DNA from 4 places in the Pseudorhizobium halotolerans genome. Region 1 is predicted to be linked to each of the others. Evidence: predicted binding sites of a transcription regulator. Region 1 holds the regulator's gene; each other region holds the start of a gene.
The links. The regulator LexA, encoded in region 1, represses DNA repair genes until DNA is damaged. The targets are predictions, from matches to a motif close to TGTTCNNNNTGTGTTCNG.
Positions count from the first base shown of each region.

Region 2: FN060_RS13385 (YifB family Mg chelatase-like AAA ATPase) is a predicted target of LexA. The motif match lies at 3,187-3,204, and genes of this name have one in related genera.
Region 3: uvrA (excinuclease ABC subunit UvrA) is a predicted target of LexA. The motif match lies at 3,022-3,039, and genes of this name have one in related genera.
Region 4: FN060_RS01125 (helicase-related protein) is a predicted target of LexA. The motif match lies at 4,948-4,965, and genes of this name have one in related genera.

Region 1 covers NZ_CABFWE030000005.1:460,524-468,577, forward strand. The annotation lists gene FN060_RS07175 (LpxI family protein) at 1-166, shown strand, start outside; gene lpxB (lipid-A-disaccharide synthase) at 166-1,341, shown strand; gene gltA (citrate synthase) at 1,373-2,662, opposite strand; gene FN060_RS07190 (ComEC/Rec2 family competence protein) at 2,938-5,427, shown strand; gene lexA (transcriptional repressor LexA) at 5,408-6,124, opposite strand; gene kdsA (3-deoxy-8-phosphooctulonate synthase) at 6,325-7,173, shown strand; gene eno (phosphopyruvate hydratase) at 7,269-8,054, shown strand, end outside.
Region 2 covers NZ_CABFWE030000007.1:99,485-107,538, reverse strand. The annotation lists gene ugpA (sn-glycerol-3-phosphate ABC transporter permease UgpA) at 1-111, shown strand, start outside; gene ugpE (sn-glycerol-3-phosphate ABC transporter permease UgpE) at 122-970, shown strand; gene ugpC (sn-glycerol-3-phosphate ABC transporter ATP-binding protein UgpC) at 973-2,073, shown strand; gene gshB (glutathione synthase) at 2,152-3,102, shown strand; gene FN060_RS13385 (YifB family Mg chelatase-like AAA ATPase) at 3,284-4,816, shown strand; gene cysK (cysteine synthase A) at 4,893-5,861, opposite strand; gene dut (dUTP diphosphatase) at 5,992-6,456, opposite strand; gene FN060_RS13370 (peptide chain release factor 3) at 6,541-8,054, shown strand, end outside.
Region 3 covers NZ_CABFWE030000005.1:640,335-648,388, reverse strand. The annotation lists gene uvrA (excinuclease ABC subunit UvrA) at 1-2,900, opposite strand, end outside; gene FN060_RS08100 (single-stranded DNA-binding protein) at 3,153-3,698, shown strand; gene FN060_RS08095 (MarC family protein) at 3,740-4,372, opposite strand; gene gyrA (DNA gyrase subunit A) at 4,598-7,414, shown strand; gene FN060_RS23360 (hypothetical protein) at 7,533-7,667, opposite strand; gene FN060_RS08085 (hypothetical protein) at 7,691-7,870, opposite strand.
Region 4 covers NZ_CABFWE030000001.1:219,420-227,473, forward strand. The annotation lists gene FN060_RS01110 (CarD family transcriptional regulator) at 1-522, opposite strand, end outside; gene fdxA (ferredoxin FdxA) at 879-1,217, opposite strand; gene FN060_RS01120 (RNA-binding S4 domain-containing protein) at 1,457-1,801, opposite strand; gene FN060_RS01125 (helicase-related protein) at 1,808-4,804, opposite strand; gene FN060_RS01130 (DUF3309 family protein) at 5,135-5,290, shown strand; gene FN060_RS01135 (YMGG-like glycine zipper-containing protein) at 5,319-5,576, shown strand; gene phbB (beta-ketoacyl-ACP reductase) at 5,651-6,376, opposite strand; gene FN060_RS01145 (acetyl-CoA C-acetyltransferase) at 6,471-7,652, opposite strand; gene phaR (polyhydroxyalkanoate synthesis repressor PhaR) at 7,892-8,054, shown strand, end outside.

The DNA.
Region 1 (8,054 bases):
CGGCCTCTCGACCGTTGAAAATGCAGCCCGCGCCGGCCTTGCCGGCATTGCGGTCGAGGCGGGCCGATCGTTGGTACTGGAGGAGCAGGCACTGGTTGCGGCGGCCGATCGGGCGGGGATCTTCGTCTGCGGGATCGATACCGGGCTTCCGAAGGGAGGGCTTTGATGGCCAAAGCATTGAAGGTTGCTGTCATCGCTGGTGAGGTCTCCGGCGATCTGCTGGGCGCGGACCTCGTCGCCGCGTTGAGAAAAGCCCATCCAGGCCCGGTAGAGCTTTTTGGCGTGGGCGGAGAGGCTCTTCAGGCTGAGGGCCTTCAGTCGCTGTTCGACTTCTCCGAATTGTCGATCATGGGCCTGACCCAGGTGTTGAAGCGTCTGCCGCAACTTCTCCGCCGCATCCGCCAGACGGCAGACGCCGTGATCGCCGCGAAGCCGGATGTCCTTGTCATCGTGGACAGTCCGGATTTCACGCATCGGGTCGCACGGCGGGTGAGGGCGGCGCTGCCGGACCTGCCGATCATCGACTATGTCTGCCCGAGCGTGTGGGCGTGGAAAGAGTACCGCGCCAAAGCCATGGTGCCCTATGTCGACCATGTGCTGGCGGTACTGCCATTCGAGCCGGCCGCCATGCAGCGCCTTGGTGGTCCTCCGACAACCTTCATTGGCCACCGATTGACGAGCGAGCCAGCGCTTCTCAAGGTTCGTGACCTACGCCGCGCTTGGGCACAGAAGCAGCCGGGCGACGCGCTTACGCTGTTGCTGCTCCCCGGTTCACGCGCCGCCGAAATCCGCCAGCTGCTTCCGATTTTCGGCCAGGCGGCGGCGGAATTGGCCGGGCGGGTGGGGCCGGTACGAGCGCTCCTGCCGACTGTGCCGCGGCAGGAGGCGCTGGTCCGCGAGATCGCTGCGACCTTGCCTGTCAGCGTGGAGATTACCGTTTCGTCAGAGGAGAAGTGGGCGGCATTCGCAGAGGCGGATGCTGCGCTGGCTGCCTCCGGCACGGTGCTTCTGGAATTGGCCCTCTGCGGCGTCCCTGCCGTTTCCGCCTACAAGGCAGATTGGCTGATCACGTTGATGTCGAAGCGCATCAAGATCTGGTCGGCCGCACTTCCCAACCTGATTGCCGACTACCCGGTTATTCCGGAGTATCTGAACGAGGTGGTGCGCCCCGGCAGCCTGTCCCGCTGGCTGGAGCGACTGGCTGGCGACACCCTGCAGCGGCGCGCGATGCTCGAAGGTTTCGACCTTACCTGGCAGCGCCTCCAGACACAGGTGCCGCCTGGAGAGGCGGCGGCGGGCATAGTCCTTGAGGTGATGGGAAGAAAAAAGCCCGGCCGATGACCGGGCTTTTTGCATTTCGATAGGTTGCAGATCAGCGCTTGGAGACGGGAACATAGTCCCGCTTCGGAGCGCCGGTATAGAGCTGCCGCGGGCGACCGATGCGCTGCTGCGGATCCTCGACCATTTCGGCCCACTGAGCGATCCAGCCGACGGTACGGGCCAGCGCGAACAGCACCGTGAACATGGTGGTCGGGAAGCCCATCGCCTTCAGCGTGATGCCCGAATAGAAGTCGATATTCGGGTAGAGCTTCTTCTCGACGAAGTACTCGTCCGTCAGGGCGATGCGCTCGAGCTCCATGGCGACCTGCAGCAGCGGATCGTCCTTGTGACCGAGTTCGGCCAGGACCTCGTGCGTGGTCTTCTGCATGATCTTGGCGCGTGGGTCGTAGTTCTTGTAGACGCGATGCCCGAAGCCCATCAGGCGGAACGGGTCGTTCTTGTCCTTCGCCCGGGCGATGAATTCCGGGATGCGATCGACGCTGCCGATTTCCGTAAGCATGTTGAGCGCCGCTTCGTTGGCGCCGCCATGCGCAGGGCCCCAGAGGCAGGCAATGCCGGCTGCAATGCAAGCGAACGGATTGGCGCCCGACGAACCGGCGAGACGGACCGTCGACGTGGAGGCATTCTGCTCATGGTCGGCGTGCAAGATGAAGATGCGGTCCATGGCACGGGCCAGAACCGGGTTCACCTTGTATTCCTCGCACGGGACGGCGAAGCACATGCGCAGGAAGTTGGATGCGTAGTCGAGATCGTTCTGCGGGTAAACGAAGGGCTGGCCGACATGGTACTTGTAGGCCATCGCGGCGATCGTCGGCATCTTTGCGATCATGCGCAGCGAAGCCACCATCCGCTGGTGCGGATCGGTGATGTCGGTGGAGTCGTGATAGAAGGCCGATAGTGCGCCAACACAGCCGCACATGACGGCCATCGGGTGGGCATCGCGGCGGAAACCGGTGAAGAAGCGCGTCATCTGCTCGTGCACCATGGTGTGGTGCGTGACGCGGTAGTCGAAGTCCTTCTTCTGCGCAGCGGTCGGCAGTTCGCCGTAGAGAAGCAGATAGCAGGTTTCGAGGAAGTCGCCGTGCTCGGCCAGCTGCTCGATGGGGTAGCCGCGATGCAGCAGGACGCCTTCGTCCCCGTCGATGTAGGTGATCTTCGATTCGCACGAAGCGGTAGAGGTAAACCCGGGGTCGTAGGTGAAGGCCCCGGTTTCCTTGTAGAGGGCACCGATGTCGATAACGTCCGGACCGATCGTTCCGGATTTCACGCCCAATTCGACGTTCTTGTTACCCAGTACCAGATTTGCGCTCTTATCCGTCATGCTGATCCTCCAAACTGTTGGCGGCGGGGCGTCTCAAAACGCCACAAGAATTAAGCGTAGTGTGTTGCTATATGATCCGGTCGCCGCTGCCAAGCACTGCGGAGGTCTAATTGTGCGGTGCCGAAATCGCTTCTGCTGCCGAGCCTTGGATGCGGTTAACGATCCGCCAACGGACCGGAGCATGACCTGGATGTTGGTGCAACCGGCTTGCAGTTATGGATTGCATTTCGCCTGCCCTGGTTGCATTCTTCCTCCGGTGGGGCGGGTGGACGCGGATGCCGCAGCAGGGCCTACTTCGGGAGCAGTCCGAGCCGGGTGTGGTTTCCGCTCCCGCAGCGGCAGGCAGCGTCCGTGATACTGGCGAGAGGTCGGCGCCGGTCCTTGCCGATAGCCGGTTTCGAAGCCCGGCGTCGTTGAGCCTGGGCGACGTCGCGCGGTTGATGGAACGCCTTCCGGCGCAGGTGCGCAGGATGCTGGAGGAGGAAGTCGCCCATGGCCACGCCTTCCTGTTCGTGCCCGTGCTTGCCGGGGCCGGCGCGATTTTCTGGTTCACGCTTCCCCGCAATCCGCCGGCGCCGCTCCCGCTGGCGCTCTTGGTCGCGTTGGCGGTCGCCACGATCGTCGTCCAACACCGTTCCGGAAGGCTCCCGCTGCTTCTCTTTGCGCCGACGCTTGTTCTGGCGGGGATGGCCCTTGCGCAGTTCGAGACCTGGCGGCATGCCACCGTTATCCTCGACTCCCCCGTCACCACGACCATTTCTGGCGAGGTGCATCGTCGCGAGCCAGCGGGTGAGGGCCGGTGGCGCTACTTCATCCGTGTTCACCAGACGGAGCAGCCGACCCTCAGGCGACCGCCGCGCGACGTGATCCTTCTCGCCCGCGGCAAGCACCGGCCATTCGAGGCAGGCGATGCGGTTAGGGGGCGCGCACGCATGTCTCCGCCTTCCGGGCCTGCGCTGCCCGGCCTGAATGATTTTGCCTTCCGCTCCTTTCATGATGGCATCGGGGCGATCGGCTTCTTCTACGGTGCGCCACAGGCGGCAGTCCCTTCGCAGGCCGCAGCGCTGGACTGGGGCCGGGCACTCGAGAGATGGATCTTCTCCCTGCGCAGCATGATCGCGGACCGGATACGCAGCGTGCTGCCAGGAGACGCGGGTGCGTTCGCAGCAGCCATTGTCACCGATGAGAGACGTGCGATCTCCCGAGAAACGACGGAGGCCCTGCGCATCTCCGGCCTTGCCCATATCGTGGCGATCTCCGGGCTCAACATGGCGCTCGCGGCCGGTATCTTCTTCGTCGGACTGCGCAGTTGCCTCTGCCTGTTCACCGGCTTCGCCCAGGCGTGGCCGGTGAAGAAGATCGCCGCCACCGGGGCGCTGCTCATGGCCACTGCCTACTATCTCGTCTCCGGCTTTGCGGTCTCCGCAGAGCGAGCCTACCTGATGATGGCGGTGATGCTCATCGCCGTATGGTTCGACCGCGCGGCAATCAGCCTTCGCAATATCGCACTGGCGGCGCTCATCATGCTGGCGATGGCCCCTTCCGAGATCATGGGGCCGAGTTTCCAGATGTCATTCGCGGCGACGGCCGCGCTGGTCGCGGGTTATGCCTATTGGAGCCGGCGCGGCGCAGGGGAGGATCCCGAACCATCGATCTTCGCCCGCGGCAGGCTCGCGCCGGTGCTGACCGGCTGGCACTGGATGGCGGGGATTTTCGCCACCTCGCTGATCGGCGGCCTGTCGACGGCGATCTATTCGATGGAGCACTTTCACCGGCTTGCCGGCTATGGCCTGGCGGCCAACCTCGCCGTGATGCCGATCATCTCCTTCGTGGTCATGCCGGCTGGCCTGCTCGGTATGTTGTTGATGCCGCTCGGGCTCGACGCGCCCCTCCTGAAATTGATGGGTCTGGGGCTGGAGGCGGTCATCGCGGTCGCAAAGCACGTGGCTGCCTGGGGTGGAGACGTCGGCACCGGCCGGCAGCATCCCTGGTTCCTGTCGATCGCCTCGATCGGCTTCCTGATCGCCCTGTTGCGTACTCGGCTTAGGCTGGTCGGCGTGCCGATCATGGCGCTCGCCTTCGCGCTGAGCTCGCAGGCGAACCGATTGCCCCAACCTGATATTCTGATCTCCGACGACGGCGCGCTCGTAGCACTGCGGGGCAGCGTTCTTGCCACCAACCGTGCGCGCCCGCCAGCCTTCATCTTCGACCAGTGGCAGCGCGCCCTGCTGCTTCCCGAGCCCGTCGCTCCGGTCATGTCTCCGGCAAGTGACATTGGCATTGCGGCGGCAGGCGATCCTTCCGCGAAAGCCGCCCTGATCGACGAACAGCGTGACCGGATCCGGTCGGAAATGTCGTCGATGCTCGCTCTCGCCGCAGCTGATGCGGGTCGATTCCATTGCCTGCCCAAGCTGTGGTGCGTGGCGGTAGCCCATGAGGGCGGAGTCAGTATTGCCGTGGTCGAGGATCCGCGACTAGCAGGAAGCGCCTGCGATCTGGCGGCGCTGGTTGTCGCCCCTCGCGCGCGGTTCGACGAATGTCGCGCGGGTGCCGTGCTGCTGAACGCCGCAAGCCTGAGAAAGACTGGCGCGATCGAAATCTATCTGAACGGCAGTCCCGACCCGTCCCTGTGGCGGGTCAACGCGGCAAGTGCCGGAACCCGCCGTCCATGGACCAGCCACCGTCTCTATGACTGGCGAAATGACAGCTTCGACCAAACGCTTCCCTTAGCGCTGCTGCGAATGATCAGTGGTAGCGGCGGATGAGGCCGACGAGCTTTCCCTGAACCTTCACCCGATCGGCGGGAAGGATGCGAGTCTCATAGGCCGGGTTGGCAGCCTCCAGCGCGATCGAGGCACCGCGGCGGCGGAACCGCTTCAGCGTTGCCTCCTCGTCATCGACGAGAGCCACGACAATGTCTCCGGGGCTGGCCGTCTGGCCGTTGCGGATGATGACCGTATCCCCATCCAGGATCCCCGCCTCGATCATCGAGTCGCCCTTGACCTCCAGTGCATAGTGCTCGCCGGCGCCAAGCATTTCGACAGGAACCGCAATGTCGTGCGTATTGTTCTGGATCGCCGAGATCGGCACGCCCGCCGCGATACGTCCCATGACCGGCACGCTCGTGCTTGCGTTCTCGTTGCTTGCGGCGATCGGCGAGGGGGCCGGCGCCGGCTTCTGCTTGCCGAGGCTGCCCTCGATGACGCTCGGCGAGAAGCCGCGGCGCGGCTGCAGGCTGGTGCTGTAGGCTTCCGGCAGCTTTATGACCTCAAGTGCCCGCGCCCGATTGGGCAGCCGGCGGATGAAGCCGCGCTCCTCGAGCGCAGTGATCAGCCGGTGAATGCCCGACTTCGACGCCAGGTCGAGCGCATCCTTCATTTCGTCGAAGGACGGAGGCACGCCCGACTCCTTCATCCTCTCGTGAATGAAAAGAAGCAGTTCCTGCTGTTTGCGCGTGAGCATCCGGGTTCCCTGACGATGAAACAAATACGGAACAGACCATATATGTTCCGGGTGTGTTCCGCAAGGCTAAAGTTCCAGCTGCGTCGGCGTGCTTATGCCTTGGCTCCGTGACAGAGGCGGTGGTTGCTGTTATGGACATCGCGTCCGCCGCAGCCGGGTCCACGCGACGGAGCAGATGCCCGCTTGAAAGGAGTGCCGCCATGGACGTTAAGCCCAATCCCGAAGTTTTCGTGGGTGAAGGCCAGGGCCGCGTGTTGTTCTCCCAGCAGGCTCGCTTCTCGCTGATTGCCGGCCCCTGCCAGATGGAAAGCCGCGACCACGCCTTCATGATCGCCGGAAGGCTCAAGGAGCTCTGCGCCGAGCTCGGGATCGGCCTTGTCTACAAGTCCTCCTTCGACAAGGCGAACCGGACATCGTTGTCGGGTAAGCGCGGCATCGGCCTGGACAGCGCGATGGAAATCTTTGCCGACCTCAAGAGGGAATTCGGCTTCCCGGTTCTCACCGACATTCACACGGAAGAACAGTGCGCACTGGTCGCGCCCACGGTCGATATCCTGCAGATACCCGCCTTCCTTTGCCGCCAGACCGATCTGCTGATCGCCGCCGCGAAGACCGGTCGCGCCATCAACGTTAAGAAGGGCCAGTTCCTAGCGCCCTGGGACATGAAGAACGTCCAGGCTAAATTCACGGCAAGCGGCAATCCGAACGTGCTTCTCTGCGAGCGTGGCGCCTCCTTCGGCTACAATACGCTCGTCTCCGACATGCGTTCGCTGCCGATCATGGCCGCGATGGGCTCGCCGGTGGTCTTCGATGCAACGCATTCCGTGCAGCAGCCCGGCGGGCAGGGCGGTTCATCCGGTGGCCAGCGTGAGTTCGTCGAGACGCTCGCCCGCGCAGCCGTCGCTGTCGGCGTTGCCGGCCTGTTCATCGAGACGCACGAGGACCCGGACAATGCGCCCTCCGATGGCCCCAACATGGTTCATCTGAAGGACATGCGACGGCTCCTGGAAAAGCTTCTGGCCTTCGATGCCGTGGCCAAGGCCGCCTAGGCGCCGCAGCGGGAGCCGGATTGTAATTCGCCTGTCATCGATTAAGAGACATTGTCGATGACCGCAGGGCATTGGGTTTACCTCAGGGAGAGATCATGACCGCCATTACCGATATCATCGCACGCGAAATCCTCGACAGCCGCGGCAATCCGACTGTGGAGGTCGATGTCTACCTGGAGGATGGCAGCATGGGCCGCGCGGCTGTCCCCTCGGGTGCTTCCACCGGGGCCCACGAGGCGGTGGAACTGCGCGATGGCGGCAAGCGCTATGGTGGCAAGGGCGTTGAGAAGGCGGTCGAGGCGGTCAATACCGAGATCTTCGATGCCATTGGCGGCTTCGATGCCGAAAGCCAGATCCACATCGACAAGACTTTGATCGCACTCGATGGCACACCCAACAAGTCGCGCCTCGGCGCCAATGCCATCCTGGGCGTCTCGCTCGCCGTCGCCAAGGCAGCAGCTGATTCCTCCGGCCTGCCGCTCTACCGCTATGTCGGGGGCGCCGGCGCACACGTCCTGCCGGTACCGATGATGAACATCATCAACGGCGGCGCCCATGCCGACAATCCGATCGACTTCCAGGAATTCATGATCATGCCGGTTGGCGCGGAGAGCCTTCGCGATGCGGTTCGTATCGGTGCGGAAGTCTTCCACGTCCTGAAGAAGGAACTCGCCTCCCAGGGCCACAACACCAATGTCGGCGACGAAGGTGGCTTTGCCCCCGGCCTGAAGAGCGCACCGGAAGCCCTCGACTTCATCATGCGCTCGGTGGAAAAGGCCGGCTACAAGCCCGGTGACGATGTATGCCTCGCACTGGATTGCGCCTCGACTGAATTCTTCAAGGACGGCAAGTACGCCATGGAAGGCGAGGGCCGCACGTTG
Region 2 (8,054 bases), on a different contig from region 1:
ATCGGGCTGAACCTCGGCTCGTCCTCCGCCCAGTCGGTCATCCTGATGCTGATCGTCATCGTTCTGACCGTGGTGCAGTTCCGCTACGTCGAACGCCGCGTGCAGTACTGAGGTGCCGGACATGGTTGAAAACAGACCCTTCCTCGATTTCCTGACCCACCTGGTCCTGATCGTCGGCGTCGCGATTGTCGCCTTCCCCGTCTATGTGGCCTTCATCGCATCGACCCATGGGACCGGTGCCTTCGTCAGCGGGGCAATGCCACTCCTGCCGGGCGGGCACATGATCGAGAACTATACGCTGATGTGGAACGAGGGCCTGACTTCTTCCGGCGCGCCGCCGCTCTGGGTGATGATGTTCAACTCGCTCTGGATGGCGCTGATCATCGCCATAGGCAAGATCGTCATCTCGATCGTTTCCGCCTATGCGATCGTCTACTTTCGATTTCCGTTCCGGGCGCTGGCGTTCTGGATCATCTTCATCACCCTCATGCTGCCGGTGGAGGTGCGCATCCTGCCGACGTTCAAGGTGGTGGCGGATCTCGGCATGCTGAATTCCTATGCCGGGCTGACGCTGCCGCTGATCGCCTCGGCGACGGCGACCTTCCTGTTCCGCCAGTTCTTCCTAACCATCCCGGAGGAACTGATGGAGGCGGCGCGTGTGGATGGCGCAGGCCCGCTGAAATTCTTCCGCGATATACTTCTGCCGCTTAGCCGCACCAATATCGCGGCGCTTTTCGTCATCCTCTTCATCTACGGATGGGTGCAGTACCTGTGGCCATTGCTGGTCACCACCGACAGCAATTTCTACACCATCGTCATTGGCATCAAGCGGCTGTCGGCGAGCGCCGATGCCGAACCGCTGTGGCACTTCGCCATGGCCGCCGTGATGATGGCCATGCTGCCACCCGTCCTCATCGTCATTTGCATGCAGCGCCTGTTCGTCAAGGGCCTGGTCGAAACGGAGAAGTAACTATGGCGTCCATCCAGGTCGAAAACGTCGGCAAGGTGTATGCGGGCGGCGCGCGTGCCGTGAGCGGCATCAGTCTCGATATCGCCGACGGGGAGTTCATCGTCCTCGTCGGGCCGTCCGGCTGCGGGAAGTCCACGCTGCTGCGCATGGTGGCGGGTCTCGAAACGATCACCGAAGGCACCGTTGCAATCGCCGACAGCGTCGTGAACAACCGCGAGCCGGCCGAGCGCGACATCGCCATGGTCTTCCAGAACTACGCGCTCTATCCGCACATGACGGTGCGACAGAACCTGGAATATGGTCTGAAGAACCGCAACACGCCGCGTGCCGATATCGATGCGCGTGTCGCCGAGGCTGCGCGCATGCTGGAGATCGACCAGTACCTCGACCGCAAGCCGCGTGCGCTCTCCGGTGGCCAGCGCCAGCGTGTCGCCATGGGCCGCGCCATCGTGCGCAAGCCGGCAGCCTTCCTATTCGACGAGCCGCTCTCCAACCTTGATGCCAAGCTGCGTGTCTCCATGCGCGGCGAGATCAAGCGCCTGCAGCGCCGCCTTGGCATCACCTCCATCTACGTCACCCACGACCAGCTCGAGGCGATGACACTCGCCGACCGACTGGTGGTGCTGAACGGCGGGCGGATCGAGCAGATCGGTGCACCACTCGACGTCTATCACCGGCCGGCTTCTACCTTTGTGGCGAGCTTCATCGGCTCGCCTGCGATGAACCTCCTGCAGGGTGAACTGCACGGGGGTAAGCTCGCAGTCGGACCGTCGCTGCTGACGCGGGGCGGACATGCGCCGACATCCGGCGAGGTCACCGTCGGTCTGCGTGCGGAAGACCTGCGGGTCGCCGCGCCTGGCGAGGAAGCCCTGCTGTTCCGCCTGGACTATGTCGAGGAACTTGGTTCGCAACGTCTCGTGCACGGCCATGTGGGGGATCAGGCGCTGACGGCGGCGATGCCGCTCGACGTGCAGCTGCACGACGAAATGAGGCTGGCAGCTGATCCGCGACGGCTGCACTTCTTTTCGAGGGACACGTGCAAGCGCATCGAGCTGCGTGACGCTCCGGCGGTCACTCCTCAACCGGCTTTGTATATGGCCTGAACCTGCGCCAGTTGAGGCCGTTGCCTTTGACGAGCCGCCGTCCTACATCAGGCGGGCATTTTTGAAGGGGCAGGGACGATGGCGAACATCCGCAAGGTCGCATTCCAGATGGACCATGTCTCCAGCATCAACATTGCTGGAGATTCCACTTTCGCCATGGCGCTGGAGGCGCAGGCGCGCGGCTACGAGTTGTTCCACTATACGCCGGACCGGCTGACCATGCGCGACGGCAAGATCTTTGCGGCCGTGGAGCCGATGCAGGTCCGGGACGTCAAGGGCGACCACTACAGCCTCGGCGAGCGCGAGCGCGTCGACCTCTCGACCATGGACGTGATCCACCTGCGCCAGGACCCGCCCTTCCATATGGGCTACATCACCTCGACGCATCTGCTCGAGCGCATCCATCCGAAGACACTAGTGGTCAACGACCCCGCCTGGGTCCGCAATTCGCCGGAGAAGATCTTCGTCACCGAGTTCGCCGACCTGATGCCGGCAACGCTGATCAGCCGCGACGTGCAGGAGATCGCCGCCTTCCGGCAGGAAATGGGCGACATCATCCTGAAGCCGCTCTACGGCAATGGCGGTGCGGGCGTTTTCCACTCGGCGCGTGACGATCGCAATTTCACGTCGCTGCTGGAAATGTTCGAACAGGTCTATCGCGGCGAACCTTATATCGCGCAGGCTTATCTGCCGGCCGTGCGCAAGGGCGACAAGCGCATCCTGCTGGTGGATGGAGAGCCTGTCGGCGCCATCAACCGCGTGCCGGCGGAGACCGACAGCCGTTCCAACATGCATGTCGGCGGCCGTGCCGAGGCCGTCGAACTGACGCGGCGTGATCGGGAGATATGCCAACGGATCGGGCCCGCGCTTCGAGAGCGTGGCTTCATCTTCGTCGGCATCGATGTCATCGGCGATTACATGACGGAGATCAACGTAACGTCGCCGACCGGTATTCGCGAGGTGAAGAAGTTCGGCGGCGCCGATGTTGCTGTCCTGCTTTGGGACGCGATCGAAGCCAAGCGCCGCTGAAACTGCGGCTACAGAGCCGTTTTGTTCTCGCGCTACAACCTCGTGCAACCTAAGAGCAACAGAGACGGGAACTAGTTCCTGTGATGTTCTTGTTTTATTCTCATTTCCATGCCAGATTGCAATCGCTGGCGCGGAAAGCGTGGATCGCTTGGCGCTTCTGGCATGAGCTTGGAGGCGGTTTATGGTGGCGCGTGTCTCTACGGTTGCATTTCAGGGCATAGAAGGCGTTCCTGTCGAAGTTCAGGTCATGGTCTCCCCTGGCAAGCTGCTGATGCCGATTGTCGGGCTTCCCGACAAGGCGGTGGCGGAAAGCCGCGAAAGGGTCCAAGCAGCCCTCCATGCCTCCGGACTTTCGCTTCCGCCCAAAAAGGTGACGGTGAACCTCGCGCCGGCCGATCTTCCCAAGGAGGGCTCGCACTTCGATCTAGCCATCGCGCTCGGTCTCATGGCAGCCCTTGGCGCCATTCCGGCCGATGCCTTGTCGGGCTATGTCGTCATTGGCGAACTGAACCTCGATGGCACGCTGGCGCCGGTGGCCGGCGCCCTCCCGGCAGCGATTAGTGCCAATGCGCTCGGCAAGGGGCTGATCTGCCCTGCCGACAGCGGACCGGAAGCGGCCTGGGCCGGCGCCGATATCGACATTCTCGCGCCCCGCAGCCTGATTGCCCTCGCCAATCATTTCCGCGGCACGCAGGTAATGTCACGACCGCAACCGGCGATCCGCGCGCTGCCGGCCAACCTGCCGGACCTCATCGATATCAAGGGGCAGGAAAGCGCGAAGCGCGCGCTGGAGGTCGCTGCGGCGGGAGGCCACAACCTGTTAATGGTGGGTCCCCCTGGCTCGGGAAAGTCGATGCTGGCGGCACGCCTGCCGTCGATCCTTCCGCCTTTGTCTGCGGCAGAACTTCTCGAAGTGTCGATGATCCATTCCATCGCCGGCCAGCTCTCCGGCGGCAAGCTTTCGGACCGCCGTCCGTTCCGCACGCCGCATCACTCCGCCACCATGGCCGCTCTCGTTGGCGGCGGGTTGCGGGCAAAGCCTGGCGAGGCTTCACTCGCCCACCACGGCATCCTCTTCCTTGACGAGTTCCCGGAGTTCGCGCCGCAAGTGCTGGACGCGCTACGCCAGCCACTCGAGACGGGGGAATGCGTTATTGCCCGCGCCAACCACAGGGTCTCCTATCCGGCCAGCATTCAGCTTGTTGCGGCAATGAACCCGTGCCGCTGCGGCATGGCCGGAGAGCCTGGCCACACCTGCGCACGCGGGCCGAAATGCGTGTCGGATTATCAGGGACGCATTTCAGGACCGCTGATGGACCGGATCGATATCCGGATCGATGTTCCGGCAGTCTCTGCAGCCGATCTCATCAGGCCTCGGCCGGCTGAGGCGAGCGCCGACGTCGCAAGACGCGTCGCCGCCGCCCGTGAGCGGCAGCAGGAGCGCTTCCGGGCGGCAGGGGCGCCACATGTCTCGACCAACGCACGGTGCTCCACTGCGTTGATCGAGAAGATCGCCGAGCCGGATGCGGGGGGACTTCAATTGCTGCGCGATGCGGCGGAGAAGTTGAAGTTCTCCGCGCGCGGCTACCATCGGGTCCTGAAGGTCGCCCGCACGCTTGCCGACCTCGATGGATGCGATACCGTCAGTCGCGTCCATCTGGCCGAAGCGATCTCCTACCGCATGGCAGGGGAGCGGCTCTCGGCGGCGGCCTAGAAGAGACAGCGAACACTTGGTGGCGATTAGCGAGTAGCGAACGGACGCATCCGTCCGCCACTCGGCATCAGGATGTTCAGCCGCCCAGACCTTCGAACAAGGCCGTCGACAGGTAGCGCTCGGCGAAGGAGGGGATGATGACGACGATGTTCTTGCCCGCGTTCTCTTCGCGGCTACCCACCTTGATCGCCGCGGCGAGTGCCGCGCCGGAGGATATGCCGACTGGCACGCCCTCCAGCCGGGCGACGAGCCGTGCCGTCTCGAACGCCTCGTCGTTGGAGATCGTGACGACCTCGTCATAGACGTCGGTATCGAGGATCTGCGGCGCGAACCCCGCACCGATTCCCTGGATCTTGTGGGGGCCCGGATTGCCGCCGGAGAGGACCGGGCTGTCGCTCGGTTCGACTGCAACCACCTTGAGCTCGGGCTTGCGGCCCTTCAGCACCTGCCCCGCGCCGGTGATCGTGCCGCCGGTGCCGATGCCGGAGACGAGGATGTCGACCTGGCCGTCCGTGTCGTTCCAGATCTCCTCGGCCGTCGTCTTGCGGTGGATCTCGGGGTTAGCCGGGTTCTCGAACTGCTGGGGGATGACGGCGTCGGGCAGAGTGGAGGCGAGCTCCTCGGCCTTGGCGATGGCACCCTTCATCCCCTTCGGGCCTTCCGTCAGCACCAGTTCTGCCCCAAGAAGTGCGAGCATCTTGCGGCGCTCGATCGACATCGTCTCGGGCATGGTCAGGATCAGCTTGTATCCCTTGGCGGCAGCCGCGAAGGCGAGCGCAATGCCGGTATTTCCGGATGTCGGCTCGACCAGCGTCGTCTTGCCGGGGGTGATCTTGCCCTGTGCTTCCAGGCTCTCGATCATCGCCACGCCAATACGGTCCTTGACCGAAGCGATCGGATTAAAGAACTCGAGCTTGGCGAGCAGGTTCGCCTTGACGCCCTTCTCCTTCGCCAGCTTGTCGAGGCGGACGATGGGCGTATCGCCGATCGTCTCGGTGATGGAGGAATAGATCCGGCCGCGGCCGGGCTTCTTTGTGTCTGCCATGATGCTCTCCCTAGATTACCGATAGGGTAGGGCGACTTTTGCTTCAACGCCAGCCACGACGCATCGGATCCGGGAGATGCTGCGGAATTTTGTTCCAAGGGGAGGGCAGGCCGAGGCAGGGCTTGCTCAATCACACACCGGTTGATCCGAAGCCTCCGGCGCCCCGCAAGGTCTCTCCCGTCTCGCTCACCTCGTGGACCTGCACCTGTGTCACGGGGGCAATGACCATCTGCGCGATGCGCATCCCGCGCGAGATCTCGAATTCCTCCTCGCCGAGATTGACGAGCAGCACCTTCACCTCGCCGCGATAGTCGCTGTCGATCGTGCCGGGCGTGTTGAGGCAGGTGATGCCGTGCTTGAAGGCAAGACCGGAGCGCGGGCGGATCTGTGCCTCGAAGCCTTCGGGGATCTCGAGCATGAAGCCGGTCGGCACCAACTTCCGTTGTCCCGGCTTCAGTATCAGCCTCTCGTCCTCCGCGATCGCGGCCGGCAGATCCATTCCCGCTGCCCCACGGGTCTCATAAGTTGGCAGCGGCAGCCCTGCCCCATGAGGCATTCGGACCAACCTGAGGACCGGACCAATGATATCACGCATGCCGAGGCTCCTTTGTTTCCGAGGTGAATTGCATAAAGACGGCCGGATCGCTAGATAGGCGCCAACTGACAGGATTTACCGGACATGGCTGAAAGTCTCGCAGAGGCGGTATCCCGCCGCCGCACCTTCGCGATCATCGCGCACCCGGACGCGGGTAAGACCACACTCACCGAAAAGCTGCTGCTGTTCGGCGGCGCAATCCAGCTTGCCGGCGAGGTGAAGGCGAAGAAGGACCGCATCCAGACCCGCTCGGACTGGATGAAGATCGAGCGCGAGCGCGGAATCTCCGTCGTCACCTCGGTGATGACCTTCGAATACGAAGGCAATGTCTTCAACATTCTCGATACCCCGGGCCACGAAGACTTTGCGGACGACACCTACCGTACCCTGACGGCGGTGGATGCGGCCGTCATGGTCATCGATGCGGCAAAGGGCATCGAGCCGCGCACGCTGAAGCTCTTCGAGGTCTGCCGGATGCGCGATATCCCGATCATCACCTTCGTCAACAAGATGGACCGCGAGAGCCGCGATCCGTTCGAAATCCTGGACGAGGTCGAGGAGAAGCTGGCGCTCGATACGGCGCCTATCACCTGGCCCGTCGGCCGCTCGAAGACGTTCTGCGGGTCCTACAATCTGGCGAACAACACCTTTCGCGGTGCAGACACACAGGTGGAGCCTCTGCCCGTGAATGGACCGCAGAGCGTGGCCGACCGACTTCCGGAAAACGAACGCGCGGCCTTCATCGAGGAGACGGAACTCGCCAGGGAGGCTTGCCGTCCCTTCGACCGCCAATCCTTCCTGGAAGGGCATATGACGCCCGTCTTCTTCGGCTCGGCGCTGCGCAATTTCGGCGTTCGCGATCTCATCAACGCGCTGGGAGCCTTTGCGCCGCCACCGCGCGACCAGGTGGCGGATCTGCGCACGGTTCATGCCAATGAAGACAGGATGACGGCCTTCGTCTTCAAGATCCAGGCGAACATGGACCCCAACCACCGCGACCGCATTGCCTTTGCCCGCATCTGCTCAGGAAAGCTCGAACGCGGCATGAAGGCGCGGCTGGCGCGCACCGGCAAGCAGCTCGGGCTGACTGCACCGCAGTTCTTCTTCGCGTCGCAGCGCCAGCTTGCCGATACGGCCTATGCCGGCGATGTTGTCGGCATCCCGAACCACGGCACGCTCCGCATCGGTGATACGCTGACAGAGGGCGAGGCGCTGGTCTTCCAGGGCGTACCGAACTTCTCGCCGGAAATCCTGCGCCGCGTGCGGCTGGAAGATGCCATGAAGGCGAAGAAGCTGAAGGAGGCTTTGCAGCAGATGGCGGAAGAGGGGGTCGTCCAGCTCTTCCAGCCGGAGGACGGCTCGCCGGCGATTGTTGGCGTCGTCGGTGCCCTGCAGCTGGACGTGCTGAAGGAGCGCCTGTCGGCCGAATACGGTCTGCCGGTCTCCTTCGAGATGGCGCGGTTCTCCGTCTGCCGCTGGATCTCTGCGGACCAGCCGGCGGAATTGGAGAAGTTCATCAACCAGCGCCGCGGCGACATCTGCCGTGATCTCGACGGCGATCCCGTCTTCATGGCCCAGGACGCATTCTCGCTACGTTA
Region 3 (8,054 bases), 180 kb from region 1:
TTCGCCGGTCGTCGATCGAGCAGTTCCTTGAGGAACTGACCCGTATAGGACCGCTTTTCGTTGACAATCGCCTCCGGCGGTCCGGCTGCCACCACTTCGCCGCCGCCGGTTCCACCTTCCGGCCCGATGTCGATGATCCAGTCCGCCGTCTTGATGACCTCGAGATTATGCTCGATGACCACCACCGAATTCCCCTGGTTCACCAGTTCGTGCAACATGTCGAGGAGCTTTGCCACGTCGTGGAAATGCAGACCCGTCGTCGGCTCGTCGAGGATGTACAGCGTGCGTCCGGTCGAGCGCTTCGACAATTCCTTGGCTAGCTTGACGCGCTGCGCCTCGCCCCCCGAAAGCGTGTTGGCCTGCTGCCCCACCTTGATATAGCCCAGGCCGACATTGAAGAGCGCCTGCAACTTGTCACGCACGGAGGGAACGGCCGAGAAGAACTCGACACCTTCCTCGACCGTCATGTCCAGCACATCGGCGATTGACTTGCCCTTGAAATGCACGTCGAGCGTCTCACGGTTGTAGCGCTTGCCGTGGCAGACGTCGCAGGTGACGTAGACGTCGGGAAGGAAGTGCATCTCGATCTTGATGACGCCGTCGCCCTGGCAGGCCTCGCAGCGGCCGCCCTTGACGTTGAAGGAAAAGCGGCCGGGCGCATAGCCCCGCGCCTTCGCCTCGGGGAGGCCTGCAAACCAGTCACGGATCGGGGTGAAGGCGCCGGTATAGGTGGCCGGGTTGGAGCGCGGCGTGCGTCCGATCGGCGACTGGTCAATATCGATCACCTTGTCAATGTGTTCGAAACCGTCGATCCTGTCGTGCTCGGCAGGGATCTCTCGCGCACCCATGACCCGCCGTGCGGCGGCCTTGTAGAGCGTTTCGATCAGGAAGGTGGACTTACCGCCGCCCGAAACGCCGGTTACCGCCGTGAAAACGCCGAGCGGCACAGATGCGGTGACATTCCTCAGATTGTTGCCGCGGGCGCCGACGACCTTGATCTCCTTTCCCTTCTTCGGCTTGCGACGTTCGGCGGGCACCGCGACACCGAGTTCGCCGGAAAGATACTTGCCGGTGATCGATTTAGGGTTTGCCATGACCTGCGCGGGCGTGCCTTCCGCGACCACTTCACCGCCGTGAATGCCTGCGGCAGGACCGATATCGACGACATAATCAGCGGTGAGGATCGCGTCCTCGTCATGCTCGACGACAATCACGGTATTGCCGATGTCCCGCAGGTGCTTCAGCGTATCGAGCAGCCGCGCATTGTCGCGCTGGTGAAGACCGATCGACGGTTCGTCCAGGACATAGAGCACCCCCGTGAGCCCTGAGCCGATCTGCGAGGCAAGCCGGATGCGCTGGCTTTCGCCGCCGGACAGCGTGCCTGAATTCCGGGAAAGGCTGAGATAGTCGAGGCCGACATCGTTGAGGAAGCGCAGCCGTTCGCGGATCTCCTTGAGGATGCGCACCGCAATCTCGTTCTGCTTGGTGTTCAGGTGCTGCGGCAGTTCCTCGAACCAGTCCCGCGCCACCTTGATGGACATGTCGGTCACCTGACCGATATGCAGCGCGTTGACCTTGACGGCCAGTGCCTCCGGTTTCAGACGGAAGCCGTTGCAGGCGGGGCAGGGCGCCGCCGACATGTAGCGCTCTATCTCCTCGCGCGCCCACGCACTGTCGGTTTCCTTCCAGCGGCGTTCGAGGTTGGGAACGATCCCTTCGAATGTCTTCGTTGTCTTGTAGGACCGGGCGCCGTCCGCGTAATGGAACTCGACCTTCTCTTCGGTCCCCTGGAGGATGGCGGACTGCGCCTGCTCGGAGAGTTCCGACCAGCGGGTGGACAGCTTGAAGCCATAGACCTTCCCAAGCCCCTCCAGGGTCTGGTTGTAATAAGGTGAAGTCGACTTGGCCCATGGGGCTATAGCGCCGTCGCGCAGCGTGCGGCTCGGCTCCGGCACGATCAACGCCGCGTCGATCTTCTGCTGGAAGCCGAGCCCGTCACAAGTGGGGCAGGCACCAAAAGGATTGTTGAAGGAGAACAGTCGCGGTTCGATCTCTGGGATCGTAAAGCCCGAAACGGGGCAGGCGAATTTCTCAGAAAAGAGCACGCGTTCGTGCGTTTCGTTCAGCGACTTGTTCGCCGAGCCGCCCGCGGCCGTTTCCTGCGGCGGGAGCGGCTTGTCGGCAAACTCCGCGACTGCCAGACCGTCGGCAAGCTTCAGCGAGGTCTCGAGGCTGTCGGCCAGTCGCGCACCGATGGCCGAACGCACAACGAGGCGATCCACCACCACGTCGATGTCATGCTTGTATTTCTTGTCGAGCGCCGGCACATCGGCGATCTCGTAGAACTGGCCATCCACCTTCACCCGCTGGAAGCCCTTTTTCATCAGGTCGGCGAGTTCCTTCTTGTACTCGCCCTTTCGACCGCGGATCATCGGCGCCAGGATGTAGAGACGGGTTCCCTCCTCGAAGGCGAGGACCCTGTCCACCATCTGGCTGACCGTCTGGCTCTCGATCGGCAGGCCGGTTGCCGGCGAATAGGGAACGCCGACGCGCGCAAACAGCAGGCGCATGTAGTCGTAGATTTCGGTGACCGTGCCGACAGTGGAGCGCGGATTGCGGGACGTCGTCTTCTGCTCGATCGAAATGGCAGGAGAAAGCCCGTCGATCTGGTCCACGTCCGGCTTCTGCATCATCTCCAGGAACTGGCGCGCATAGGCCGAAAGGCTTTCGACATAGCGTCGCTGTCCCTCGGCGTAGATCGTGTCGAAGGCGAGGGAGGATTTGCCTGAACCGGAAAGCCCGGTCATGACGATCAACGAGTTGCGCGGCAAGTCGAGATCGATACCCTTCAGGTTATGCTCACGCGCACCACGGATGGAGATCGTCTTAAGTTCGCTCATTAGTCTGCTCGGTGGGGAAGGATCGATGCCCTTATGTAGTGAATGAAGTGGCGGTGTGAAGGCAGAAACTCCAACAGACCGCGTCAAATGCGAGTCGCTTGACTCGATTATAGAGAATAAATAGAACAAAAAAAGAACAAAAATCGACTGTGGATGAGCGGCAGAGGGAGGCCAATCCCGGCGGCAGATGGTCTAAGCTACCGTCCTCTCGGAAATTGGCTGCACGACAGGCAGCGAACAAGGTGAAGAACTATGGCTGGAAGCGTCAACAAGGTAATCCTGATCGGTAATGTCGGAGCCGATCCTGAAATTCGGCGCACGCAGGACGGCCGTCCGATCGCCAACCTGCGCATTGCCACTTCGGAAAGCTGGCGTGACCGCAACAGCGGCGAACGCAAGGAGAAGACCGAATGGCACAATGTCGTCGTCTTCAACGAGGGCCTGTGCAAGGTCGTCGAGCAGTATGTGAAGAAGGGCGCCAAGCTCTATATCGAGGGCGCGCTGCAGACCCGCAAGTGGCAGGACCAGAACGGCAATGACCGCTATTCCACGGAGGTCGTTCTGCAGGGCTTCAACTCGACGCTGACCATGCTGGACGGGCGCGGCGAAGGTGGCGGGCAGGGGAGCTATGGCGGCGGCAGTGGTGGCCGCGTTAGTGGCGGCAGCGACTACGGCGGAGGCAACTTCGGCGACGACTACGACCGGCCAGCCTCCGGCGGAAGCCGTGGAGGCCAAGGTAGTGGCCAGGGTGGCGGAGGCGGCTTCTCCCGCGATCTGGACGACGACATCCCGTTCTGATCTACGTTCGGTCGCTTTGTGAGCGACCGAACTGACGAGCCTCAGACGGTGTTGAACGCCGACTTCACGCCGTCCACCACGAACTGGACGGAGAGTGCCGCCAGAATAACTCCAAGGAGGCGGGTCAGGATGGCCCGCCCCGTCACTCCGAGGAATCGGTCTAGCCGTTCGGCAATCAGCAGGGCCGCCAATACCACACCCATTGTGAGTGCCAGGACGCCGATCAGCAGAAGGCGGTCCCATGGGCCTGCCAGGGTGCCGGCGAGAAGTACCGTCGCGGAAATGGCTCCGGGTCCGGCGATCAGCGGAAGCGCCAGCGGAAACACCGCAATGTTATGAAGGTGGTCGACCGTGATTGCCGCCTGCGACGTCTTTTCCTTGCGCTCTTGCCGACGCTCGAAGACCATCTCGAAAGAGATCCAGAACAGCAGAAGTCCGCCGGCGATGCGGAAGGCGCCCATGGATATCCCAAGGGAGCCCAGCAGGCTCGCACCGAAGAGGGCGAAGACGGCAAGTATGCCGAAAGCTATCAGCGAGCCGCGCACAGCGACGTGACGGCGCTGTTCACGGCTCATGCCGACCGTCAGCCCCAGGAAAACCGGCGCCAGCCCGGGCGGGTCGAGTGTGACGAGCAGGGTGGTGAAGGCATTGACCAATATGTCTGCAGTCGCCATCTCTCCTCCAGCGCGTTTGCCGATCCTTGCGGACCCCCTCCGACCTTGTTAGGACAGCGTCACCTTCAAGGGAAGGGCGGCCTCGCCATTGTCTGGCGCGCCGCGCCACGGCGGGCTTTCTCGCCAGGGTTCGAAACCTGTTCACAACCGGTGTCGAACTTGGCGCATGAAGCCGCTTTCCGCTATAGAAACACAACTGATTCCGAACAAAGATCGTGATCCGATTTGACTGAGCAAAGCACCCCCGGCGGCGGAAAGCTGCCACCCGGCATCGAACCCATTTCCATCATGGAAGAGATGCAGCGGTCCTATCTCGATTACGCCATGAGCGTCATCGTCAGCCGCGCGCTCCCGGATGTTCGTGACGGATTGAAGCCGGTCCATCGCCGCATCCTTTTCTCCATGAGCGAGATGGGCATCGACTGGAACAAGAAGTATGTGAAGTCGGCGCGCGTCACCGGTGACGTGATGGGTAAATACCATCCTCATGGCGATTCTGCGATCTACGACGCCCTGGCACGTATGGCGCAGGACTGGTCGCTCCGCCTGCCGCTGATCGACGGCCAAGGCAACTTCGGCTCGATCGACGGCGATCCGCCGGCAGCTCAGCGCTACACTGAGTGCCGCCTGGCGAAGGCTGCACATTCGCTTCTTGACGACCTCGACAAGGAGACGGTCAACTTTCGCGACAACTATGATGGGACGATGTCCGAACCGGTCGTGGTACCGGCACGCTTCCCGAACCTCCTCGTCAATGGCGCAGGTGGCATCGCAGTCGGCATGGCGACGAACATCCCGCCGCACAATCTTGCCGAGGTGATCGATGCCTGCATCGCCTTGATCGACAATCCGGCTATCGAACTGCCGGAACTAATGCAGATCATCCCGGGACCCGATTTCCCGACCGGCGCACTGATCCTGGGAAGGGCAGGGATTAAGTCCGCCTATGAGACCGGGCGCGGCTCAGTCATCATGCGCGGCCGGGCGCATATCGAGCCGATGCGGGGAGACCGCGAACAGATCATCATCACTGAGGTTCCCTACCAGGTGAACAAGGCGACGATGATCGAGAAGATGGCCGAGCTCGTGCGCGACAAGCGCATCGAAGGCATTTCCGATCTTCGCGACGAATCCGACCGCCAGGGCTACCGCGTCGTGATCGAGCTCAAGCGCGATGCCAATGCCGAAGTCATCCTCAACCAGCTCTACCGTTACACGCCGCTGCAGACGTCATTCGGCTGCAACATGGTGGCCCTGAACGGTGGCAAGCCCGAGCAGTTGACGCTGATCGACATGCTGAAGGCGTTCGTCGCCTTCCGCGAGGAAGTCGTCAGCCGGCGCACCAAGTACCTTCTGCGCAAGGCCCGGGAACGCGCACATGTCTTGGTCGGTCTGGCGATCGCCGTCGCGAATATCGACGAGGTCATCAACCTGATCCGTCGCGCGCCGGATCCGGCAACCGCGCGTGAGCAACTGATGACGCGCCGCTGGCCGGCGCATGATGTCGATGCGCTGATTCGGCTGATCGACGATCCGCGCCACCGCATCAATGACGACGACACCTACAACCTGTCGGAAGAACAGGCTCGTGCGATCCTGGAACTGCGTCTTGCCCGCCTGACGGCCCTGGGCCGTGACGAGATCGCCGACGAACTCAACAAGATCGGTGCAGAGATCAGCGACTACCTGGAAATCCTCTCCTCGCGGGTTCGCATCTACCAGATCGTCAAAGACGAGCTGACGGCCGTCCGGGACGAATTTGGGACGCCGCGACGCACCGAAATCCTGGAAGGCGGCCCCGACATGGACGATGAGGATCTCATCGCCCGCGAGGACATGGTCGTCACCGTTTCACACCTCGGCTACATCAAGCGGGTGCCGCTCACGACCTATCGCGCACAGCGGCGCGGCGGCAAGGGCCGCTCCGGCATGGCGACGCGTGACGAAGATTTCGTGACCCGGCTGTTCGTTGCCAATACGCACACGCCGGTGCTGTTCTTCTCGTCTCGCGGCATCGTCTATAAGGAGAAGGTCTGGCGCCTGCCGATCGGCACGCCCACCTCGCGCGGCAAGGCACTGATCAACATGTTGCCGCTGGAGCCGGGAGAGCGCATCACGACCATCATGCCGTTGCCGGAAGACGAGACGACGTGGGACAATCTCGACGTCATGTTCTCGACGACACGCGGCACCGTTCGCCGGAACAAGCTTTCCGACTTCATCCAGGTCAACCGCAACGGCAAGATCGCAATGAAGCTCGAGGAGGAGGGCGACGAAATCCTCTCCGTCGAGACATGCACGGATCGTGATGACGTGCTCCTGACGACCGCGCTTGGCCAGTGCATCCGCTTCCCCGTCGATAGCGTTCGCGTCTTTGCCGGCCGTAACTCGATCGGCGTGCGCGGGATCAGCCTCCAACCAGCCGATCGCATCATCTCGATGACAATCGTCGGGCATGTCGATGCCGAGCCCTGGGAGCGCGCTGCCTACCTCAAGCGGTCTGCCGGGGAACGTCGCGCGATGGGCGTTGACGAAGAGGATATCTCCCTGGTCGGCGAAGAGGTCGGCGCCGAAGGTGAACTCACCGAGGAGCGGTACCAGGAACTCAAGGCGCGGGAGCAGTTCGTGCTGACGGTTTCTGAGCGAGGCTTCGGCAAGCGTTCGTCCTCCTACGACTTCCGTACCTCTGGCCGCGGCGGCAAGGGGATCCGCGCCACCGATACCTCGCGCACGAATGAGATCGGGCAACTGGTGGCCGCTTTCCCGGTCGAAGATACCGACCAGATCATGCTCGTGTCGAATGGCGGGGTACTGATCCGCGTACCGGTCAACGGCATTCGCATCGCAAGCCGCGCCACGAAGGGCGTCACCATCTTCTCCACCGCGAAGGATGAACGCGTCGTTTCAGTAGAACGCGTCAGCGAGCCGGAAGGCAGCGATGAGAACGGTGGCCTGGTCCCCGACGAGATCGTTTCGGAAACGGGCGATTTCGGACCATCTCCCAAGGCAGAGGCTCCGCCTCCGGATACGGACGCTGAGTGATGCTCAGAACGAAAATAAGCCGGGCGTCATGCCCGGCTTATTTTTTGGCTGCACGGTCGACATCTCGTGCGACGGTGCAGTCCGCTACCGTGAAATCAGTTAAACTCGATCTCAATGACTAGAAGGTGACCCGGCGGGCCGCAAAGACCTTCATTTCCTCGCGTTCACGGCGCAGTTCGGAAATCGTCGACGCGATCGACGCTACGAACATGACGCTGATCAGACTTGCCAATACCGAAAGGGTCACGAACATAACCTGCCTCTTGCTTCGGGCCGTCAGTAGAACGAGATATCGTGATAACGTCCCGTCATCTGCGGATAGTTTAGGTCGCTCCATTCCGAACGATCCTGGTAAAGGCTCACCGTGGCCGTGAGCATTGCCGCAATCATTGCTGTCCATACCATGTTGATCATGGAAATCTTGTCCAGCATGATCGGCTTCCTTCTCTCGATCATCTCAGTTGTCCTTCTTGTTGGCCAGAACGCTCTTCCGGCGAACTGGTTCCAATTGCATGGAGAAGCATGGGGTCGCTTCTCGGTTCGGTCTCCCGCCCACTGCTGGCAAGAATGCATACCGTCAATGAAACGGGCTTGAATGGCGCATTCATCTGGCGTTCATCTTCGCGGCTTGCAGCGCCGG
Region 4 (8,054 bases), on a different contig from region 1:
CTTCGGGCCCTTGGCGAGGTTTACCTCGACCAGACGTACGGCTTCCGTGTCGGACATCTTGTTGACCGCTGCAATCTCCCGCGCCATCCGATCGAGGGCAGCTTCGTAGAGTTGGCGCTCAGAATAGGATTGTTCCGGCTGGTTTTCCGCACGGTAAAGGTCCCGAACAACCTCCGCGATGGAGATAAGGTCGCCGGAGTTGATCTTGGCGTCATACTCCTGGGCGCGGCGCGACCACATGGTGCGCTTTACGCGGGCCTTGCCCTGGACCACCTTGAGCGCGCGCTCGACAAAGTCGGTCTCGGAGAGCTTGCGCATGCCGATGCTGACGGCCTTAGCCACTGGCACCTTGAGCCGCATCTTGTCCTTCTCGAAATCGATCACGAAAAGCTCGAGCTTCATGCCCGCCACTTCCTGCTCTTCGATGGCGGTAATCATACCTACGCCATGTGCCGGGTAAACGATCGCTTCACCGGTCTTGAAGCCCTGGCGTGCCGAAGATTTTTTCTGCTGGGTCGTCATACGTTTCACAAACTCCCTGTTACGCACCCGGTGTACGACCGGGGCCGGGTCAGGCAGGCCCGGATGAGACGGGGGAAACCGTCGGGTCACTCGATACTGGTCCGACCAACGTGCGCGAAAAGAACCTCCTCCGCGATAAACGACGACAAACACATTAGGGGAATGTCACGGAAACCGCGTCGGATGATCTGTAACTTTCGTGATGTTTTTTGGGCACACTTGTGCCGCTTGTGGAACAGTAATCCCTGTCTACCACAAAAAAGTGCGGAAATCAATTATTTGCTTTTATGCGCGCCATGACGGCACGCTGACCTAGCTGCACAAATGGAAGGCACACCCACTGCGCAGCACCAGCTTCAGTCGCCCTTTCCAGGCTCCGGCGAGAAATACTGATCGAACTTGCCAGGAACTCCATCCATTTCCTTGGCCTCTGGCATCGGCTCGCGCTTCACCGTGATGTTGGGCCAGATCTGGGCGTATTCGGCATTCACCTTCAGCCACTTATCCAGACCCGGCTCGGTGTCGGGTTTGATGGCCTCAGCCGGGCATTCCGGTTCGCAGACGCCGCAATCGATGCATTCATCCGGATGAATGACAAGGAAGTTCTCGCCCTCATAGAAACAGTCGACGGGGCAAACCTCCACGCAATCGGTATATTTGCAGCGAACACAGTTGTCAGTCACCACGTAGGTCATGCAGCACTCCAGAATTGCGGTCTGGCGGGCTCGGCCTCGGGAGATTGGCCGCTCGCCGGCACAGACGAGAGGCCATCGCGGCCTTTGCGGCCACCCCGGCGCAACCCCTGCGCGTCGGTCTGTGAGGTAAGACCTTTCCCGACGCTTAGCAAGGATAAACCTTCTCCGGAAAGGGATCAGGGAGGAGCATTATTCTCCTTGGTGTGCGGCCGCTCGCGCAATGCCGATACGCCCGATACTCACGGTCGAGGACGCCTCTGGGCGCGCTCGAAAGGCGTCAGCGGCCTCTGTGGGCCGAGGGTCTCGGAAATGTCGGAATAGAGGAGCCGCGCCTCCGCGAACGGCCCGCGACGATCGCCGCCGTCGCGAACGAGCAGCAGGACGTCGCGCCGCTCCAGCGCAAGCCCGACCCTGTCTCCGGGACGAACGAGGCAGCCAGGCTGGACAACCGTTTCGCCGTTCAGGGTCACTGCGCCTGCGGCGATCAGCGACTGGGCGAGCGAGCGCGACTTCACCATGCGCGCAAAGAAGAGCCACTTGTCGATACGCTGGCGCGAACCTTCCCGCGGGCCTTCTTCGTCCATGGCAGCCTACTTCTTCATCTGTTCCTTCAGCGCGGCCAGCTTGGCGAAGGGTGAATCCGGGTCCACCGGCTTCTCCTTGCGTGGCGGCTTCGCCTCAAACCGTGCGGGCTGCGGCCCTTTGCCGCGGTCGGGGCGCTCACCCCGCTCAGGGCGGTTACCGCGGCCAGGCTTGCCATCCGGACGACGATTGGAGCGTCCCGGCCCCTTGGCCTCCCGCTCACCCTGTCCGCGGCCCTCGCCACGCTGCTCATCGCGGCCGTGACGACGTTCTCCCTGTTGCGGGCGGCCTGGACGCTGGTTCTCGTTGCGTCCCGCTGGACGCCATAGCAGTACAGGCTTCGGAGCCTCGGGCTCGGCTGCAGCAGCCGCTTCGCCTTCGTTAGCCTCGGCAGCGGCGGCTTCAGGCTCCGCCACGGCACCCTCGACCGGCGCTTCGGTGACTGGTTCATTACCGGGAGACGCGCTTTCATCGGCAGCATCCTCGGTCTTTTCAGCAGTTTCCGCCTGCGCCTCTGCCGTAGCTTCCGATGCCGGAGCGGGATCCTGTGCCGCCAGGAACGATGCCGCCTCTTCTGCGGTCACGGTATCGGCGCGATAGCCGAGACCCTTGAGGATTTCCTCCATGTCGTCGGGAGTGGCTCCCAGGATGGAGAGCATCGATGTTGTCGTCATGAAGCGGCGCCCGTCATAGGCGCCCTCTGGACGGGGCGATGAGCCGGGCTTCCACTGCAGGAGCGGACGAATGAGATCCGCCAGACGCTCCAGAATGTCCACGCGCACCGCACGCTTGCCGAGGAAGCGGAAGCCGGCGAGCTTGTAGAAGGTGCGCTCAAAGCCTGGATCGGCAACAACGGACGTCCGGCCGGCGGCCAGTGCCGGAATGAGTTCGCCGTAACCCGGCTTGTCCAGACCATCGTTCTTGAGCGCCCAGAGCAGGGTAATGAGTTCTGCCGGGGCTGGCTTCAGGAGCGCCGGCATGAAGATGTGATACGCGCCGAAGCGGATGCCGTAGCGGCGCATGGAAGCGCGCGCGTCCTGGTCGAGCGACTTCACGTCGTCCGCGACATCGCGGCGGAACATGACACCGAGGTTTTCAACCAGTTGGAACGCCAGTCCCTTGGCAAGGCCTTGGAGGTCTTCAGCACGGGAGAGATCATCGAGAGGCTTAAGCACAGTCGCGATATGATGGTTCACGAACCGCTCGATTCGAGCGAGGACATGATCGCGTGCATTGCCCGTCAGTTGCTCATCGGAAAGCAGGATGACGCGCGGCCGCATCACATGGTCGCTCGCCGCAAGGCGCGCAACCGGATCACCCAGCCAGCGGACGAAGCCATCCGAGCCGATCGCAAGATCGCTGTTGCCGGACGCGAAAAGGCGTGCCGCCCGCGCCTCGAACTCGAGCGCCAGAGCCTTCTGTGCCGCCGCCTGGACAGCCCTCGCATCGGGACCTTCAGCGCCCGATACCGGCGTAAACCGGAATCCGGCCAACTGCCCGACGTGATGTCCTTCTACGAAGACATCGCCATTCACACTGATTTCTGCTTCCAGCATCGAATTCTCTCTCAGGCGCCTCATGAGCACAGATGTCCTGCGGTCAACAAAGCGTTTCGTCAACCGTTCATGTAGCGCGTCCGACAGCCTGTCCTCAATTTCCCTGGTCTTTTCTTGCCAGTGTGTCGGATCAGTCAGCCAGCCCGGGCGGTTCGAGACGTAAGTCCACGTGCGGATCTGTGCGATCCGCGCCGACAAGGTATCGATTTCACCATCCGTGCGGTCAGCGCGCTTGACCTGCTCGGCCATGAATTCCTCATTAACGGTTCCGCGACGCACAAGATCGAAGAAAAGAGTCGAAATGAGGTCCGCATGCTGCGCCGGCGCAATTCGACGGTAGTCCGGGAGCGCGCAAGCCTCCCACAGCTTTTCGACCCGCGCCGGCGTGGTGGAGATATCCACGATCTCGGGATAGCGGCAGAGGTGCTCCAGAGCCCGGCTGTCGGTGGCGGGCAGGGCGCGGGTAAGGCCAGGAACAGTGGGAGCCACTTCCAGGCTTTCGCGCAGATCCCGGAGCGACGAGAAGTCGAGCGCCTTCGACCGCCACTGCAGGACTTTGACCTCTTGGAACTCATGACTCTCGATCCGCTCGACAAGCTCATCGTCGAGCGGCGGGACCTGACCTGTTACGCCGAACGTGCCATCGCGGAGATGGCGGCCGGCACGGCCGGCTATCTGGCCCATCTCACCGGGCGTGAGATGCCTGAACTGAAAACCGTCGAACTTGCGGTCCTGAGCGAAGGCAACATGATCGACATCCAGATTGAGGCCCATGCCGATGGCGTCGGTCGCCACCAGATATTCGACATCACCTTCCTGGTAGAGCCCGACCTGGGCGTTGCGGGTGCGGGGGCTGAGCGCGCCAAGAACGACCGCGGCGCCACCCCGCTGACGGCGTATGAGTTCGGCAATCGCGTAAACCTCATCGGCCGAGAACGCCACGATGGCCGAACGTTGCGGGAGCCGGGTGATCTTTTTCTGGCCCGCATAGAAAAGTTGCGACATCCGTGGCCGCTCGACGATGGTAATGCCGGGCAGGATGCGTTCCAGGATCGGCCGCATCGTGCCGGCACCGAGAAGCAGCGTCTCCTCGCGACCTCGCAGATGCAGGATGCGATCGGTGAAGATGTGTCCGCGCTCGAGATCGGCAGCCAGCTGCACCTCATCGATCGCGACGAATGCAGCGTTTGTTTCCCGCGGCATCGCTTCGACAGTACAGACAGAAAACCGGGCATTCGGCGGGCTGATCTTTTCCTCGCCGGTCACCAGGGCGACCGCGTTCGTCCCGACCTTCTCCACCACGCGGGTGTAGACTTCGCGGGCGAGAAGTCTCAGCGGCAGACCGATCACGCCGCTGCCGTGGGCCACCATCCGCTCGATCGCATAGTGGGTCTTGCCGGTATTGGTGGGGCCGAGGACGGCGGTAACACCGCGGCCGCTGAGGATCATGGGATGGAAATTCAAATCCGTATCCGTACATGGTGAGTGCCGGAGCACGCGTCACCAGCGCCCCAGACATGGCAATCGCGAGCCGGCATGGCAAGACGCCAGCGTGCCGGTCCCGCTGTTTTGCAAGGTCGTCATGAACAAAGCGGAACAAATTGGCGACGAATCGCTGACCCGCTCGGATGCTGTTTTGTTCTCACGCGGCCTATGGCCGTGTGAGCATTCCTCGCGCCGGTCCTGGAACAAATTGCTTTCCCGCCCATTGATGCCGCGGAACAAAACGGTAGAAGATGCGTTTGTTCCCGCATCCTGAATGTTGGATCGGAGAATAGCATGCTCGGTACGGTGTTGCTGGTAATCCTGATACTGCTCCTGATTGGCGCTTTGCCGAATTGGGGTTACAGCCGCGGCTGGGGCTACGGACCGTCAGGAGGTCTCGGGCTCATCCTGGTCATCGTCATAATCCTCCTGCTCATGGGCAGGATCTAGTAAAGCGTCGTCAAATCGGGAAGGAAAAATCATGAAGAAGATCTTGCTCGCCGCCGCCCTCATCGGCTCTCTCGCATCCTGCACGTCCACGGAACGCGGCACGGCCATCGGTGCCGGTACGGGCGCTGTTGTCGGCGGCCTTGCAACGAACAGCTGGGGTGGCGCAGCGGTCGGCGCGGTCGCCGGCGGTGCTGTCGGCGCGCTGGTGGGCGCATCACAGGAGCGTTCGGGCTACTGCGTCTATCGGGATCGCTACGGCCGGACCTACGAAGCACGCTGCCGCTAACTGGCACCTTCTGGAACAAGAAAGCGGCGCCGGTAACCCCGGCGCCGCTTTTCGTTTTGTCTTCCGAATGGAGATCAGGCGAAGTACTGCCCCCCATTCACGGTCAGGGTCGATCCCGTGATGAAACCTGCGTCGTCTGATGCAAGGAAGACCACGCAACGGGCAATTTCCTCTGGTTCGCCCAGTCGGCCCACCGGAATCTGCGGGATGATCCGCTCGTTCAGAACCTTTTCCGGTACCGCTTTTACCATGTCAGTCCCGATATAGCCTGGGCAGATGGCGTTGACGGTGATGTTCTTGGCCGCCCCTTCCTGCGCGAGCGCCTTCGTGAAGCCGAGATCGCCGGCCTTCGCGGCGGAATAGTTGACCTGGCCCATCTGCCCCTTCTGGCCGTTGATGGACGAGATGTTGATGATGCGGCCGAACCCGCGATCACGCATGCCGCCCCAGACCTGGTGGGTCATGTTAAAGAGGCCAGTGAGGTTCGTGCCGATGACCTCATTCCACTGTTCGGGCGTCATCTTGTGGAACATCCCGTCGCGGGTAATCCCTGCATTGTTGACGAGGACTTCGACCGGACCGATCTCAGCCTCGATGCGGGCGACACCGTCTGCACATTCCTGATAGTTGGAGACGTCCCATTTGAAGACGGGGATGCCGGTCTCTTCCCCGAAGGCCTTCGCCTTCTCCTCGTTTCCCGCAAAACTGGCGGCGACGCGAAATCCGGCGGCGGCAAGCGCGACCGATATGGCTGCTCCTATCCCGCGCGTCCCCCCCGTAACCAATGCAACCCTACTCATGCAGCTCTCCTCCGTTGCACCTTCAAGCAGCCCTCGCGAGCTCGCGCAGACTTAATCAGGCCGGCCGCCGCATCGGTTGCGGCAACGTCGCCCGTCACATCGCCTCCAGGCACATGGCAACACCCATGCCGCCTCCGATGCACAGCGTGGCCAAGCCCTTGCGTGCGCCACGCCGCTTCATCTCGAACACAAGCGTATTGAGAATGCGCGCACCCGAGGCGCCGATCGGATGACCGATCGCGATGGCGCCGCCGTTGACATTGACGATGGCCGTATCCCAGCCGAGTTCCTTGTTGACGGCACAGGCCTGGGCAGCGAAAGCCTCGTTCGCCTCGACCAGATCCAGGTCCTGCGGCTTCCACCCTGCCTTCTCCAGCGCCCTCCTGGAGGAGGGAATGGGTCCCGTCCCCATGATCTGCGGATCGACGCCGGCCGTCGCCCAGGAGACGATCCGCACGAGCGGCTGGATCCCTCTGCGGCTCGCCTCCTCTTCCGTCATCAGGACGGCAGCGGCGGCACCATCATTGATACCGGAGGCATTGCCGGCGGTCACCGTGCCCTCCTTGTCGAAGGCCGGTCGAAGCTTCGCCATGTTGTCGAGGGTTGCTCCGGCGCGGATATATTCGTCCGTATCGACCGTAACATCGCCCTTGCGCCCCTTCACCACGAAGGGAACGATCTCATCCTTGAACCGCCCGGCAGCCTGGGCGGCCTCCGCCTTGTTCTGCGACTGGACGGCGAACTGGTCCTGCTCGTCGCGCGACAACTGCCACTGACGGGCGACGTTCTCGGCCGTGATCCCCATGTGATAGCCATAGAAGGCGTCCGTCAGGCCGTCCTTTATCATCGTGTCGATCATCTTCATGTCGCCCATCTTCACGCCGTTGCGCAGATGGGCGCAGTGCGGCGCCATCGACATGGATTCCTGCCCACCGGCGACGACGATCCTGGCATCTCCGAGAGCGATCTGCTGCATGCCGAGCGCGACGGCGCGAAGACCGGAGCCGCAGAGCTGGTTGACGCCCCAGGCGGTCGCCTCCTGGGGGATGCCTGCCTTAATGGCAGCCTGGCGTGCGGGGTTCTGGCCCTCGCCTGCAGGCAGTACCTGACCGAGAATGACTTCGTCGACCTCGGCGGCATCGACCTTGGCGCGATCGAGAGCGCCATTAATCGCGGCGGCTCCCAGTTCATGCGCCGGCACGTTCGCGAACGCGCCGTTGAACGAGCCGACGGCGGTGCGGGCAGCCGAGGCGATTACGATGGAAGGGTTGGTCACGGACGTCTCCTCGTCATTTCCATTTTGCTGAAACAGTGACAAAGCTTCGGTACGAAGTCAAACAGGCTTACCTGCAACTTTGATCGGATGAAGAGTTGACGTTTGACAGCTTGTTTTTGCGCAGCAAACCGCCTCCCCGCGGCGCACAAAAACACGTTGTCAGGCTGCTTCGTTTGGGCTTACATTTGCCCGGGGAGAGCTCTTCCGGCAGGGAGCTTGGACGGAGCGAGGAGATGAGAATGGCCAAGACCGAAGGCGACACCGTCATCAAGAAATACGCCAACCGGCGTCTCTACAATACCGGCACCAGCACCTACGTGACGCTGGAAGACCTCGCGAAGATGGTCAAGAAGGGCGAGGAGTTCACCGTCCAGGACGCCAAGACGGGAGAGGATATCACCC